Regions from separate parts of the Vibrio echinoideorum genome, predicted to be linked through region 2. Evidence: riboswitches for the same ligand, from Rfam matches in the RefSeq annotation. Region 2 holds a riboswitch; the other holds the start of a gene.
The links. Region 2 has a riboswitch for thiamine pyrophosphate ahead of thiC (phosphomethylpyrimidine synthase ThiC). Riboswitches for the same ligand answer to the same signal wherever they lie in the genome.
Positions count from the first base shown of each region.

Region 1: it holds a riboswitch for thiamine pyrophosphate, as region 2 does, so the genes downstream of both, thiB (thiamine ABC transporter substrate binding subunit) here and thiC (phosphomethylpyrimidine synthase ThiC) in region 2, are expected to answer to the same signal.

Region 1 is NZ_AP025483.1:357,307-365,154, forward strand. Features, by position in the region: gene tamB (autotransporter assembly complex protein TamB) at 1-468, shown strand, start outside; gene OCV36_RS01700 (gamma-glutamylcyclotransferase family protein) at 542-898, shown strand; gene OCV36_RS01705 (DUF2799 domain-containing protein) at 980-1,339, shown strand; gene fbp (class 1 fructose-bisphosphatase) at 1,433-2,443, opposite strand; gene mpl (UDP-N-acetylmuramate:L-alanyl-gamma-D-glutamyl-meso-diaminopimelate ligase) at 2,714-4,072, shown strand; gene OCV36_RS01720 (flavin prenyltransferase UbiX) at 4,110-4,733, shown strand; TPP riboswitch at 4,777-4,896, shown strand; gene thiB (thiamine ABC transporter substrate binding subunit) at 4,950-5,942, shown strand; gene thiP (thiamine/thiamine pyrophosphate ABC transporter permease ThiP) at 6,050-7,663, shown strand; gene thiQ (thiamine ABC transporter ATP-binding protein) at 7,663-7,848, shown strand, end outside.
Region 2 is NZ_AP025483.1:35,783-43,630, reverse strand. Features, by position in the region: gene OCV36_RS00190 (thiazole synthase) at 1-517, opposite strand, end outside; gene thiS (sulfur carrier protein ThiS) at 520-729, opposite strand; gene OCV36_RS00180 (HesA/MoeB/ThiF family protein) at 726-1,508, opposite strand; gene OCV36_RS00175 (thiamine phosphate synthase) at 1,498-2,790, opposite strand; gene thiC (phosphomethylpyrimidine synthase ThiC) at 2,790-4,739, opposite strand; TPP riboswitch at 4,870-4,968, opposite strand; gene crcB (fluoride efflux transporter CrcB) at 5,031-5,414, opposite strand; gene OCV36_RS00160 (multicopper oxidase family protein) at 5,515-6,897, opposite strand; tRNA gene OCV36_RS00155 (tRNA-Trp) at 7,217-7,293, opposite strand; tRNA gene OCV36_RS00150 (tRNA-Asp) at 7,354-7,430, opposite strand; rRNA gene rrf (5S ribosomal RNA) at 7,498-7,613, opposite strand; rRNA gene OCV36_RS00140 (23S ribosomal RNA) at 7,711-7,848, opposite strand, start outside.

The DNA.
Region 1 (7,848 bases), 320 kb from region 2:
GCGATTCGTAACCCGGATAATACTCAAGATGATGTGACTGCAGGTATTCGAGTTACAGGCCCTGCGACAGAGCCAACCATCGAGATTTATTCTGATCCTGCCATGCCACAAGCCAACGCGCTGTCTTATATTTTACGTGGTCAAGATATCGATGGAGAGTCGAGTGGTTCTATGACGACTACGTTAATTGGTTTGAGCTTAGCGAAGAGCGGTAAGGTCGTTGGTGAAATCGGCGAAGCCTTTGGTGTACAGGATTTACAACTGGACACAGCAGGCTCTGGGGATGACTCTCAGGTTACGGTAAGTGGCTATATTCTCCCAGGTTTACAGGTGAAATATGGTGTGGGTATCTTTAACTCGTTAGGCGAGTTTACCGTTCGTTATCGATTGATGCAGGATCTCTACGTGGAAGCCGTATCTGGTCTCGATAGTGCAGTGGATCTTCTTTATCAATTTGAATTTGAGTAAATCAATTTGAATTCGAGTTGCTGAGGTTTCATTCATTGGTCGGCATGCAAATCGAAAGGATTATGGGGTATTTATGCAGCATCTTGTTTTTGTATATGGAACGTTGAGACAAGGTCAATCGAACCACCACTATTTGCAGCAATGCGAGTACTTAGGCAGGTTTGATACACCACAAAGTTATGCTCTTTTTGACTTAGTTGCTTATCCAGCGATGATTCTTGGAAAGAAAAGTGTCGTTGGTGAGGTCTATATCATTAACGACGAAGTTTTGGCGTCGCTCGATCGGCTAGAAGATGTTCCGATTGAGTATCGTCGCGAGCAAATAGAGACTATATTTGGATTAGCATGGGTATATTTGTATCAGCTTGATCTAACAGCTAATAAAGAAATACTTTCGGGTGACTGGTGTAAGCGAAGCAACTCGCTATAGTAAATGAACTACTGAAAGCATTCTGACGTAATAGCTAACAGTCTTAATGTACAGGCTAGTCTTTTCCATCAGGAGGAAATTATGAAATATCTATTATTGGTACTATCATTATCGCTATTTGGTTGTGTGCAAACTCCACCACCACCGACATCAATGAACACGACCGATTGGCAGAGCTTTGGTGAAGAAAGGGCACTCAAAGGAAAAACAAAGCAGAGTGAAATGAGCTTGGCTGAAGCAGCCTCATCACCATCGATTGATGCAAATTTATATGCAGCATACGGGCAAGGTTATGAAGTCGGTAAAACTCAGTATTGTTCTCAAAACCCAAGAGCTTTAGGGCGCCGTGGTGAGACTTACCTCGGGATTTGCGATGATGTCGATAAATGGTTCCGTTTCAACTTTGAACGGGGCGCAGAATCGAAGTTTGAAATTCGATAATACTGTCTCGCGCTTAAATAGCGTCACTAAAAAAGCCAGCATCTGTGATGCTGGCTTTTTTAGTGACGCTATTTCGAGAAATAAGCGAGAGAATTAGTCTCGGTTAAGCTCAAGAAACTCTTCTACTTTGCGAACCATATCTGTCGTTCCAACAAAGAAAGGTACACGTTGGTGCAACTCAGTTGGCTTGATATCCATGATACGTTGAACACCGTCTGATGCGATACCACCAGCCTGTTCCATAAGGAAAGCTATTGGGTTGCACTCGTACAACAGACGCAGTTTTCCTTGAGGGTGACTTTGTGTGCTTGGGTATAAGTAGATACCGCCTTTCAGCAGGTTACGATGGAAGTCTGATACTAGAGAGCCAATGTAACGAGAGGTGTAAGGACGGTTATCACTCGGCTCATCTTCTTGGCAGTACTTGATGTACTTTTTAACACCCGTAGGGAAACGGAAGTAGTTACCTTCGTTGATCGAGTAAATCTTGCCTTCATCAGGGATCATCATGTTTTCATGAGATAGACAGAAGGTACCCAGCGATGGGTCGTAGGTGAAGCCATTTACGCCAGCACCTGTTGTGTAAACAAGCATGGTTGAAGAACCGTAAATTACGTAACCCGCAGCGACTTGCTTGTGTCCAGGTTGTAGGAAATCTTCTTGTGTTGGCGGAGTGCCAATCGGTGATACTCGACGGTAGATAGAGAAAATTGTACCAACCGATACATTCACATCGATGTTTGAAGAGCCATCTAATGGATCCATCAGAACAACGTATTTTGCGTTTTTGTTGAGCTCTTTATTGAAGGCAACCGCTTCGTCTTCTTCTTCACTTGCTACACCACAAACTTGGTCACGAGCTTCTAGAGCCGCTTTAAATTTGTCGTTCGCGTAAAGGTCTAGCTTTTGTTGCTCTTCACCTTGAACGTTGTCTGTACCAACAGCGCCAGTAATGTCGACAAGACCTGCTTTGTTGATTTCACGGTTAACAATTTTTGCAGCAAGACGAATTGATGACAAAAGGGATGATAGATCACCACTTGCATGGGGAAAGTCATTTTGTTTTGCAACAATGAACTCACCAAGGGTGCGCATCTCAGACATGTTATTTCCTTAAACTTCTCTCAATATTAGGGGGGATTTGAGCACTGTAGATTAGGCCTCTTGAGTGGGCTTTATTCATCTAGACGCTTACCTAAATTCTAAAGGTTAGATCTTTTTAATGGTAATGAACTAAGCGACACAGATCTCACTTACTATGTCGACTAAATTTGTTTTGCATTGCTGCTCGCTTTTAATCGCCATTTAATGATAATGAGTGCAAGTAGTTTGATTTAGACATGGCTCATTTAGCCAAGCGTTTGGAAGCAATATATGCATATTCACATCTTAGGAATTTGTGGCACCTTCATGGGTGGTGCCGCGGTATTGGCTCGTCAATTAGGTCACAAGGTTACGGGTAGTGACGCGAATGTTTATCCTCCAATGAGCACCTTGTTGGAGTCTCAGGGGATTGAGATTATTGAAGGGTTCGACCCTAGTCAATTAGAGCCAAGGCCTGATCTCGTGGTTATCGGTAATGCCATGAGCCGTGGTAACCCGTGTGTTGAGTATGTATTGGATAATAACCTTAGATACACATCTGGCCCGCAATGGTTGCAAGAATTTCTACTGCATGACCGTTGGGTTCTTGCGGTCTCGGGAACGCATGGCAAGACTACTACATCAAGCATGTTGGCTTGGATCTTGGAAGACTGTGGCTATGCACCGGGCTTCTTAGTTGGCGGTGTGTTGGGTAACTTTGGTATATCTGCTCGCCTTGGTGAAAGTATGTTCTTCGTGGTTGAAGCCGACGAATACGACAGTGCTTTTTTCGATAAACGATCTAAGTTCGTTCATTATCATCCAAGAACGTTAGTGATGAATAATCTTGAGTTCGATCATGCGGATATCTTTGATGATCTTGAAGCGATCAAGCGACAGTTCCATCATTTGGTCCGCACAGTGCCAAGCAATGGCCGTATTTTCTCACCGAAGCAAGATACCGCGATCCAAGATGTGTTATCTCGTGGTTGCTGGAGTGAGACTGAATCGAGCGGCGAATTTGGCGATTGGGATGCTAAGAAACTGGTTAAAGATGGCTCCAAATTTGAGGTCTATTTCCAAGACGAATGTGTTGGAACCGTAGACTGGGATTTGGTTGGCGATCATAACGTAAGTAATGCCTTGATGGCGATTGCGGCGGCAAGACATGTTGGTGTGACACCCGACTTAGGATGTGAATCACTGGCAACTTTCATTAATACCAAGCGTCGCTTAGAGTTTAAAGGTGAGGTGGGCGGTGTTTCTGTCTATGACGATTTTGCACATCACCCAACGGCGATTGAACTTACTCTGGGTGGCTTACGTAATAAGGTCGATACGAAAAAAATCATTGCCGTTTTAGAGCCTCGTTCTGCCACCATGAAGCGTGGTGTGCATAAAGAAACCTTGGCTGATTCGCTCAAACAGGCGGATTCTACCTACTTATTCCAGCCGGATAACATTGATTGGTCTGTACAAGATGTTGCCGATGCGTGCCATCAACCCGCACATGTAAGTGATGACATGGATGCATTCGTTGCTAGAATTGTCTCAGAGGCACAAGCGGGCGACCAAATCTTAGTAATGAGTAATGGTGGCTTTGGTGGTATTCACCAGAAATTGTTGGATGCGTTGGCACTCAAGGGCTAACTGATCCACGACCTTATATTTTGAAGTAATTGAGAACATGACAAAATACGATAAAGCTATAACCCTCGCTTTCACTGGCGCATCAGGTGCGCCTTATGGCCTGCGTTTACTTGAATGCCTTTTGGCGGCGGATTATCAGGTTTATTTACTGATATCGTCGGCTGCGCGAGTGGTGTTGGCGACCGAGCATGAACTTAAGTTACCTGCTGGACCAGATGCAGCGAAACAAGCTTTGGTTAAACACCTTGGGTGTGACCCCGAAAAGCTGGTGGTGTGTGGCAAAGATGATTGGTTCTCGCCGGTTGCCTCTGGTTCTGCAGCGCCGAAGCAGATGGTAGTCTGCCCATGTTCCGCAGGAAGCTTGGCTTCAATTGCTCATGGCTTATCGGATAATCTGATTGAACGAGCTGCAGATGTGGTCATGAAAGAACGAGGCCAACTATTGTTGGTGGTTCGTGAGACGCCATTTTCGACGCTGCACTTAGAGAACATGCATAAGCTATCGACCATGGGTGTGACGATTATGCCTGCCGCTCCGGGTTTTTATCATCAACCTAAGTCGATTGAAGATCTGGTCGATTTTATGGTGGCGCGCATTTTGGATCATCTTGGCATCGAGCAAGGTTTAGTGCCACGTTGGGGTTACGATCAACGTAATTGATCCAAACTTGATAGCTTATTGTTAAAATTCGAATTACAATTCTGAACACTCATCGGGGAGCGAACCATTCAAATAATGAATGCGAGCTGAGATCAAGCAAGTGCTTGGGACCCGTAAACCTGAACCAGATAATGCTGGCGTAGGAATTGAGTTAGGAACAACTTCTACCGTTCTCCTCCCTCAAACCTGTGCCGCTCAGACCATGGAGAGCGTCCAGTGAAATTCACATTAACAACTCTTGCTGTTACTACAGCCATCTCTTTTTCTGCCTTTGCTGCAGACAATACCCTAACGGTTTACACCTATGACTCTTTTGCAGCGGATTGGGGCCCTCGTCCTGCCGTTGAAAAAGCATTTGAAGAAAAGTGTGGTTGCGATGTGAACTTTGTCGCGCTAGAAGATGGCGTGTCGATTCTGAACCGCTTGCGCCTTGAAGGCAGTAATAGCAAAGCAGATATCGTGTTAGGCCTAGATAACAATCTAATGGCTGAAGCAAAAGCGACGGGTTTATTGACTGAGCACAGTGTTGATACGTCATCAGTGACACTTCCTAACGGCTGGAACGACAGCACCTTTGTCCCTTATGACTTTGGCTACTTTGCGTTTATCTATAACAAAGAGAAACTAGCAAACCCACCTAAGAGCTTGAAAGAACTGGTTGAGCAGCGTGACGACCTCAAGGTTATTTACCAAGACCCACGTACATCAACGCCGGGTCAAGGCATGATGCTATGGATGAAGTCAGTATACGGTGATGAAGCGACAGCAGCTTGGAAGAAGCTTGCTCAGAAGACGGTTACGGTTACTAAAGGCTGGTCTGAGGCTTACTCTATGTTCTTAGAAGGCGAGTCGGACTTAGTCTTGTCTTACACAACATCTCCGGCTTACCACATCATTGCAGAAAGTGACTCTAAGTACGCAGCTGCAAGCTTCGAAGAAGGCCATTACACTCAAGTCGAAGTGGCAGCTAAGGTTAAAGGCAGTAAGAACGAAAAACTGGCTGATGAGTTTATGGCGTTTATCCTAAGTGACGAGTTCCAATCGGCAATGCCAACGGGCAACTGGATGTACCCAGTGACTGACATCGAACTACCAAAAGGGTTCGAGCAGTTAACGGTACCGCAGAAAGCTCTGAGCTTTACGCCTGAAGAAATCGCCTCTAAGCGTAAGGCTTGGATTCGCGAATGGCAGAGTGCACTTACTTTCTAACTTAATTGTCTAACGATTAGCTTTCTAAAAACTAGCTTTTAACTTTCTGTATTTAAAGGTTCGTTCAATATACTTTGAGCGAACTATTTACGGTAAAAAATCAATTTATGATAAAGAAAACACCTAAGGTCGGGATCTGGGTTGCGATACTCATTACCGCCTTCGTGGTTTCAGCAGTTGGGGCATTGCTTAGCAATGCCCCTTCTCTTGATATCAGCCAAGTATGGTCCGATCCTTACTATTGGCATGTAACGAAATTCAGTTTTTATCAAGCGACACTCTCAACTTTACTGAGTGTTGGCTTTGCTATACCCATTGCTCACGCTCTATGTCGCAGGCAATTTTTTGGACGAGCTCTGTTGTTAAGGCTGTTCGCCTCGACCTTGGTTCTGCCTGTGTTAGTTGGTGTCTTTGGCTTGCTCGCGATTTATGGCAACAGTGGTTGGCTAGCTAAATTTTTGGCTAACTTCGACATTGAATTACCATTCTCGATTTATGGTTTGAATGGCATTTTGCTCGCACATATCTTCTTTAACCTGCCTTATGCTAGCCGTTTACTTTTACAAGCTTTGGATACCGTGCCTGCCGAGCAACATAAGCTGTGTGCTCATTTGGGTATGAGTCACTGGAATAAATTTAAATGGGTTGAATGGCCGCGTTTAAGGCAGCAACTGCCACATGTTTGTGGCTTAGTCTTCATGTTGTGTTTTACCAGCTTTGCTACTGTAATGGCTTTAGGTGGAGGCCCAAAGTCGACCACTATCGAGTTGGCCATCTATCAAGCAATTAAATTCGACTTTGACCTGCAGGCTGGTGCGTTACTCGCAATATGGCAAATGCTATTGTGTGGTGTGCTAGCGGTGAGTATTCAGCGTTTGTCTAAGCCTATTTCCGTGACAGCCAGTCAGCTGTCGGAAGAGAAATATTTGGTTAAGGACAGCTGGTGGTCAAAAGCTTGGGATAGCTTTTGGATCATCGTAGTCTCAATGCTGGTATTGCCGCCATTAGCCATGGTTATCTTCAGTGGAATTAACTCACAAGCGTTGACGGTACTCAGCAGTGAACCGTTTTGGGCGGCGTTAATGACTTCGGTTCGGGTGGCTTCTTTGGCCAGTGTTATCGCTGTCTTTATCGGTATTGCGATACTGCTGACCAGTCGTGCATGGCGCTTACAGAACAAGAATTTTCGAGCCGATAAAATCGAGCTGATTGGCACGATTATTTTAGTGACGCCGGGGTTAGTGATCAGTACTGGTCTTTTTTTATTGCTGCGTTCATTTACCGATGTGTTCAGCTTGGCTTTCTTTATTGTGATTGCCGTGAACAGCTTGATGGCGCTGCCTTACGTGATTAAAACCTTGGCTCAACCTATGTTGCACCTGTCTCAGCAGTATCAGTATGTTTGTGCGAGTCTAGGGATGACTGGCTTTACGCGATTCAGATTGGTGGAGTGGCGTGCATTACGCAAACCTATGGCACATGCATTCTCAATCAGCTTCATGCTTGCGATGGGAGATTTAAGTGCGATTGCCTTGTTTGGTAGCCAAGACTTTAGAACGTTGCCTTTATACCTATTCCAGTTGCTTGGAAGCTACCAAATGGAAGCCGCCGCAGTAGTTTCAGTGAGTTTACTGCTGCTGAGTGTGGGCAGTTTTAGCTTAATAGAATTTTTATTTACTCGAAACTCAAACCTAGACACTAAAGAGTTAAGGAACCGATGATGTTAGTGATGAAAGATGTGGACTACCACTATCACCAAGAGTTGTTTAGCTTTGATTTCCAAGCGGAGCAGGGCGACATTGTTGCATTGATGGGGCCGAGTGGTGCAGGTAAATCAACATTGCTGGCATTGGTGGCTGGATTTATTGAACCTACATCGGGTGAGATTTCAGTGGCAGGTCAATCT
Region 2 (7,848 bases):
GATCGATAATTATCTCTAAGAAGTCTGCCGAAGCGATACCTTTGTTTGAACCAATTGGCGCACCTAGCGGCATAACCGCAGCACAACCCACCTCTTCCAAGCATTTACACAATACTGGATCGGCATGGCAGTAAGGCAACACAACAAAACCATCTTTAACCAGTTGCTCAGCAGCTTTAAGCGTCTCTATTGGGTCTGGCATCAAGTACTTTGGATCTGGATGAATTTCCAGTTTAAGCCAGTTTGTACCTAGCGCTTCACGAGCCAAATGCGCAGCAAAGACAGCATCTTTTGCATTCTTAGCGCCTGACGTATTCGGTAGTAAGTTCACGCCAGCATCAATGATGGGTTGTAAAATGTCGTCTTGCTCAGAACGAATATCAACTCTCTTCAACGCCATGGTTGCCAGTTGCGAGCCCGAAGCTTCAATAGCACTCGCCATCAAGTGCTTGTTCGCGAACTTACCCGTTCCTGTGAAGAGTCGTGATTGAAACGTTTTATCAGCGATAGTTAACATGGTTAGCCTCCTGCTATAGCTTGGAAAAGAGAAATAGCGTCGCCTTCATTGACGACAGTTTGTTGCCACTGGCTGCGCGGGACAACCGCATTATTGATTGCAAATACACAACCCAGATCAGGTAGTGATAGAGCCTGGATAATGTCCGCTAGAGACGACAAGTGCGCGACCTGTTCTGGTTGCTCGTTTATAGAGATCGTTATATGACTCATTGGATTTCTTCTTCTAAATGCTTAACTGCAGACGTACTGCACACGGGACATTCACTATCTTGAGTGACCATTAAGTTTTGCCAATTCATCGTTTGGCCATCGAACAGTTTGAGCTGGTGTGTTGTTACCTGAAACTCACCACGAGTTAAACGTTGAATGGCAGCCAAAGCTTGAAGGTTACCTATGGTGCCAACAACCGGGCCTATGATGCCGCTATCGCTACAACGAGTCGTTTGTGGGTGATGACTGAACGGAAACAAACAGTGATAGCACCCTTTCTGATTCTGATAATCAAAGACAATAAACTGGCCTTTCCAGCCAATTGCAGAACCGGAAATCAAAGGTGTATTGCTACCGAAGCATGCTTGGTTAACCTGGTGGCGTGACTTAAAGTTGTCAGTACAATCCAACACCAAATCAGCGAGCATCACTTCAAGTTCAAGCTGACTTTCACTCATTCGCTGATTGATGGTTCTTACTTGGCTGCGACTATTGAGCTCGCTCAGTTGTTGCTTCAAAGCTTCGACTTTAGGCGAACCTAACTGAATTTCTTTGAACGCGACCTGTCGTTGCAGGTTAGATGAATCCACACAGTCATCATCAACCAACACGATCTTTCCAACACCAGAAGCTGCAAGGTAAAGAGCCGCAGCATTACCTAAGCCACCACAACCAATCACTAACACATGGCTATTTAATAGGTTTCGTTGTCCTTGTTCACCGACTTCAGGTAACGCAATTTGTCGTTGATAACGAATAAATTCAAAGTCACTCAGCATAGCTAGGCTCCTGCATAACCTCTTCTTTGAGAGCTGGAGGTTTTGACGCCATCAGTTTTTCGAAAAATTCGATCACCTTTTTAGGGTCTTCCGCTAATGTAATCGCACGAACAACCGCCAAACTCGACACCCTACAATCCCACACCTGCTCAGCTGTCGATTGGTCAATACCACCAATAGCAACCGTCGGATAACCGGTGAGTTCTTTTGTATATGGGATAGTATCAATCAGCTGTTGATACAGAGATAAACGAACTATACCCTGAGGCTTTGATGGCATCTGCTTAGTCGTTGTTGGAAAGATGTGGCCTAGCGCAATATAGCTTGGGTTGATTTGAACAATGCGCAGTAACTCGTAATAGCCATGAGTCGATAAACCAATCTTTATACCCGCTTGGCTCAACTGTGAGAGGTTTGATTCTTCAATATCCTCTTGCCCCAAATGAACACCAAAAGCGTCATGCTTGAGTGCAAGCTGCCAGTAATCATTGATAAAAACTTGAGCGTTATGCTCTCGACCAAGCTCGATAGATCGTGTGATTTGTTGTTCTAAGTCCGCTTGCAGCGGGTTCTTAATACGTAGTTGGACAGTGTTGATTCCAAGCTTGAGTAATCTTTCGATCCACTCGACATCATCAACTACGGGGTATAAACCGAGGCTACTCTTATTCAACTCAGGAAAAGAAAGTGATGTCCCTTGGTTAGCCCAACCTACGCTTATGTCCAATAGTTGATCTTCAAGAACAGGGATAGGAAAATTTTGGTAATGTGCAGGCCATGTTCCACGTGAAACATTAGATGCTGATCGAGCTAAAACTAGTGCGTCTTCTAGTGGGAACTCCAACGCCAACAAAGTAAGTAACCAGGCAAAATGGCCGCGATTATCTAATTCCTGATGAGCTGTAGTTGCACTATTGATAGCACGATTAGCATCTAGGTGTGACCAGATATCCAATACAGCCGAATCATCTAAGACACCAATATAGATAGTATTCGGAGTTTGTACCAAAGCATCGCAGACGCCAGCTAGCGCCACTGAATGACTGTAATCAACAACATGGTTCAGTTCTGCTAGCTGACACACCGTCAATGAATCAACATCATGAGCAAAGCCAATAGATAACGCCTGCTGAGCATCAACGATAGAGAAGTATTGAGTTGGGCTTACGCCCAACTCAACTGCATCGGTTGCAAAGCCTTGTCGCTTAGCAACCAATAGACAGTTCTGCACCTCTCCCGTTAACTCAATATTTTGAGATGGGATGAGTATCTTCACTGTCATTATTCCTCTAGTTGAGCTTCTTTTGCACCTACTGCAGGGTGGTAAAGTTCAGAGCCGGTATCACGGAACTCTTGTGATTTCTGACGCATTCCTTCCAACGGGTTATCCAACATCTTAATTTCGATAGCCTGATCAGCCGCCACTTGTTCGGTGTCTTTCGCATACTCTCGTACTTCCTGAGAGATCTTCATCGAGCAGAATTTAGGTCCACACATAGAGCAGAAGTGAGCAACCTTACCCGACTCTTGTGGCAGAGTTTCATCATGGAAAGAACGCGCGGTTTCCGGATCTAAAGCTAGATTAAATTGGTCTTCCCAACGGAATTCAAAACGCGCCTTTGATAATGCATTGTCGCGGATTTGTGCGCCCGGATGTCCTTTTGCCAAGTCTGCTGCATGTGCTGCCAGCTTGTAAGTAATCAAGCCAGTCTTCACGTCTTCTTTGTTTGGTAAGCCTAAATGTTCTTTAGGAGTGACATAACAGAGCATCGCACAGCCGTACCAACCAATCATGGCGGCACCAATACCAGAGGTAATATGGTCGTAACCAGGGGCAATATCTGTCGTCAGTGGACCTAAAGTATAGAAAGGTGCTTCGTGGCAGTGCTCTAACTGCTCGTCCATATTCTCTTTGATTAGGTGCATTGGTACATGCCCAGGACCTTCAATGATCACCTGAACGTCGTATTCCCAAGCCACTTTAGTCAACTCACCTAGAGTACGTAATTCCGAGAATTGAGCTTCATCATTAGCATCAGCAATCGAACCCGGACGCAGGCCATCACCTAATGACAGAGCAACATCGTACTTCGCACAGATCTCACAGATCTCACGGAAGTGGGTATAAAGGAAGCTTTCTTGATGATGTGCAAGGCACCATTTCGCGATGATAGAACCGCCGCGAGAGACAATGCCAGTCACACGCTTAGCGGTCATAGGGACGTAACGAAGCAGTAAACCTGCGTGGATAGTAAAATAATCAACACCCTGCTCTGCTTGTTCAATCAAGGTATCACGCATCACTTCCCAGTTAAGGTCTTCCGCAACGCCATTCACTTTTTCAAGCGCCTGATACATAGGAACCGTACCAATCGGCACCGGACTGTTACGCAAGATCCATTCGCGAGTCTCGTGGATATTACGGCCGGTGGAAAGGTCCATCACGGTATCGCCACCCCAGCGAGTCGACCAGACTAGCTTCTCAACTTCTTCTTCAATCGAAGAGCTTACTGAAGAGTTACCGATATTGGCGTTCACTTTCACTAAGAAGTTTCGGCCAATAATCATAGGTTCTGATTCTGGGTGATTGATGTTTGAAGGGATAATAGCTCGACCTTCTGCAACTTCTTTGCGCACGAACTCAGGGGTAATTTCTTTCGGTAGGTTGGCACCGAAGTTATGGCCAGGGTGTTGATGATTAAGCTGCTCATCAGCAAACTTCTGACGTCCCATATTCTCACGTATTGCAATGTACTCCATCTCAGGAGTGATAATGCCTTGACGAGCATAATGCAGCTGGGTAACACATTGGTTACCTGTAGCACGACGAATTCTAGGTAGATTGCCGTAACGAAGGTCGTCTAGGGTTTCATCTTCTAAACGTTCTTTGGTGTAAACAGAGCTTACATCGTCTAACAGTTCCGTATCGCCACGCTCATCAATCCATTGCTCTCGCAACTTAGGAAGACCGTTATACAGGTCTATTTCGTGTGTAGGGTCTGTATAAACACCGGAGGTATCGTAAACTTGAATAGGTACATTAGGTTCGAATACAGGCTCTTTTTTGCTGCCACCCACAAGGCTATCAGCGAGTGATATTTCTCGGACAGGGACTTGAATGTCCGCTCGAGATCCTTGGATGTAAGCTTTTTTTGAATTTGGATAAGGTTGTACGGATAAAGAATCAATGAAATTCTTCGCTTCCAGTCTTGCTTGTTTACGACTCGACATAGCATTTTTCCTTGGCTTTTAGCCATTATTTATAGGGATAAAAATGCTTGACGGATTTGATGCTACAAGAGGGATTACAACAAGAAAATACAGTTGTGATCTGGAGATAGATCTCTAGAAGGATTCTAGTTAGATACCTACTCTTGTTCCCTTCGCAGGTATTAGCCTGATCAGGTTCAACGGATCCCGAGTTAACGGTCTCAGCCATATGGCACTCCGACAAGTTCGATCGAGTATATAAAAACGGCTTGGATAAACCAAGCCGAGTTGTTAACAAATCGTAAGAAAGTTTTAAGACTTTATCAAAAGTTGGAAGCCGATCCATGCTGCTGAGATGCTGAGAACCACGTTGAGTAGCACATTGAGTCCCATCTTAAAGAAAGCACCCTGCTGCATAAGAAGCACGTTATCCATCGAAAATGTAGAAAATGTAGTCAGTGCTCCAAGGAAACCAAGACCGATGATCTGCCTCCATGGTTCTGTCGCAACCATCTCATTCTCAAACGCTGCGATGAGTAAACCCATAATTAAAGAGCCAATTACGTTAACTGTCAGCGTACCGTAAGGGAAGCCACGTCCTAGCATCACCACACATAACTCTGAAATCAAATAACGCGAACAAGCACCAAATGCGCCACCAATGGCAATAAAACCTAAAATAGATAACTGACCCATGAATCCTCCCAAACAATAGTCCCTATATTCTAGCTTTACCGCCGATAAAAGCGAGGGTATAAACTAAGAATGCATGCGCAAATATTAAACGTTACAGGTGTCACTTAACTTCAATATATCCCATCAATCCCGTTTTCATGTGTTCAATAACATGACAGTGGTACATCCAACGCCCTGGGTTGTCTGCAACAAATGCAGCTTTAGCTCGGCCATTTTTTCCAAGTAGCACAGTATCTGTATGGAAAGGTTCTTCAATTTTTTTACCATCAATTTCCAATACAGTGAATGTATGACCATGAATATGAATCGGGTGATGATATTGAGTAACGTTCTTAAGATCGAATATGTAAGTCTTACCTAGTTCTAAAGTTGCCAACGGTTTAGGAATATTATCTTTACTCATTCCTTCCCATGCTCTTTTATTAGCAAGCCAAAACTTAGGCATGGACTTCCCATCTTTAGACACTGGTGATACCGCGCCCTCCCACTCGAATACAAAATCGATCTCTTCAGCATTAGCAATATCTAGGTTAGGTACTGGATTCAATGGTAATAATGGCAACACCCGCTCTTGAGTAAATGTTGAGTCTACGACTTCAAATTCACATAAAGGAAATGGGAAACGCCCCTTCATTTGGAGAACGTTAACTCGCTCCCCTGCTTTAGGAGCGATCAATCCGATATCAACACGCATACCCGGACCAATTTTATGTTGAGTCAGTTTATAAGGCGTTTTTACAGGATTACCATCGATGGCTATAACCCATGCTTCAGCCCCTTCGACAGCAATAGGGTAAGTGATCGTATTATCGACATTAGCAATACGCAGTCTAGTCGCTGCATACTGCTTCAACTGATATATGGGTTCATGGATTCCATTAACACTACTCCACTCACCAGGAGTGCCCATACGAGCACTGAGTCGTGGGATCATTAAATCTTTCCATTGACCCTGTTTGTCGATGTGCCAATGCTTAAGCATCAATGCGTGTTCTTCATCGAACCGTACTGGATTACTCTCTTCTACGATAATAAGACCAACTAAGCCCATACCAAGCTGCTTCACGCTATTCATGTGTGGGTGATACCAAAACGTACCGGCATCTGGCGGCGTAAATTCATAAATGAATGTTTCGCCAGGCATAATAGGAGGTTGGCTCAAGAAAGGAACGCCATCCATTTCGATTGGAATTCTTAGGCCATGCCAATGAATGGTAGTAGGTTCTGATAGCTTATTGGTAAAACGAATTATTACCTTCTCACCTTGTCGACACTGAATCGTTGGAGCAGGAATCTGTCCATTGAAACCCAAAATATTGGTATTAAATCCCTTCACTAACTCTGCTGTTGAGGGCTCAGCAGTTAAGTCATAAACATACTTTCCTTGCTCATCAGCAGACCGCTTCATTGAACAAGCGGGGAGTACTGTTAGTGCAGATATAGCGAGAGATGATTGAATAAACTTACGACGGGAAATATCCATATTTGTTGCCTTTTAGTAATAACGACCAAAATGTAACAAAATATTGAGAATAATTCTCATAAAGAAGTGTGGATTGTGTTGTTAATTGCTTATAAAAGAGACTGAGATAAGTAAGCACTTACATTTCTAAGACAATATTCTATTCAAGGTAGGTAATTATCGATTAAAAATCGAACAAATGTAAATCAAAAAGACTCTAGGATTTCTGCTTCGATGGGGATCAATATAGTCGACTTGGCTGACACTCCGGTCCTCAACGTCACTTTGAAAAAGTGACAGATACAAAAAAGCTCCAGCATTTCTGCTGGAGCTTTAAATATGGCAGGGGTGGAGAGATTCGAACTCCCAACACGCGGATTTGGAATCCGCTGCTCTGCCAATTGGAGCTACACCCCTAAAACTTTATCTTGCTTCAGATTCGAAAAAACCTCGCACTAGGCGAGGTTATCGAATAAGTGGCGGAGTGGACGGGACTCGAACCCGCGACCCCCGGCGTGACAGGCCGGTATTCTAACCAACTGAACTACCACTCCGCAGTGGTCAACTCACTAAGTGAGCGTCCATATCCCCAGGTCGGTCGACCTAAAGATTTAATTTAAAGCCTGGCGATGTCCTACTCTCACATGGGGAAACCCCACACTACCATCGGCGCTATTGTGTTTCACTTCTGAGTTCGGCATGGAATCAGGTGGGTCCACAATGCTATGGTCGCCAAGCAAATTTTAAAATTCGGAAAGCTTATCTAAAAGTATTTCTCTTCAAACTCATTCAAGGTCTGATACATCTGAGTCCACAAAACCCCTTGGGTGTTGTATGGTTAAGCCTCACGGGCAATTAGTACAGGTTAGCTCAATGCCTCGCAGCACTTACACACCCTGCCTATCAACGTCGTAGTCTACGACAACCCTTTAGGACACTTATAGTGCCAGGGAAAACTCATCTCAAGGCTCG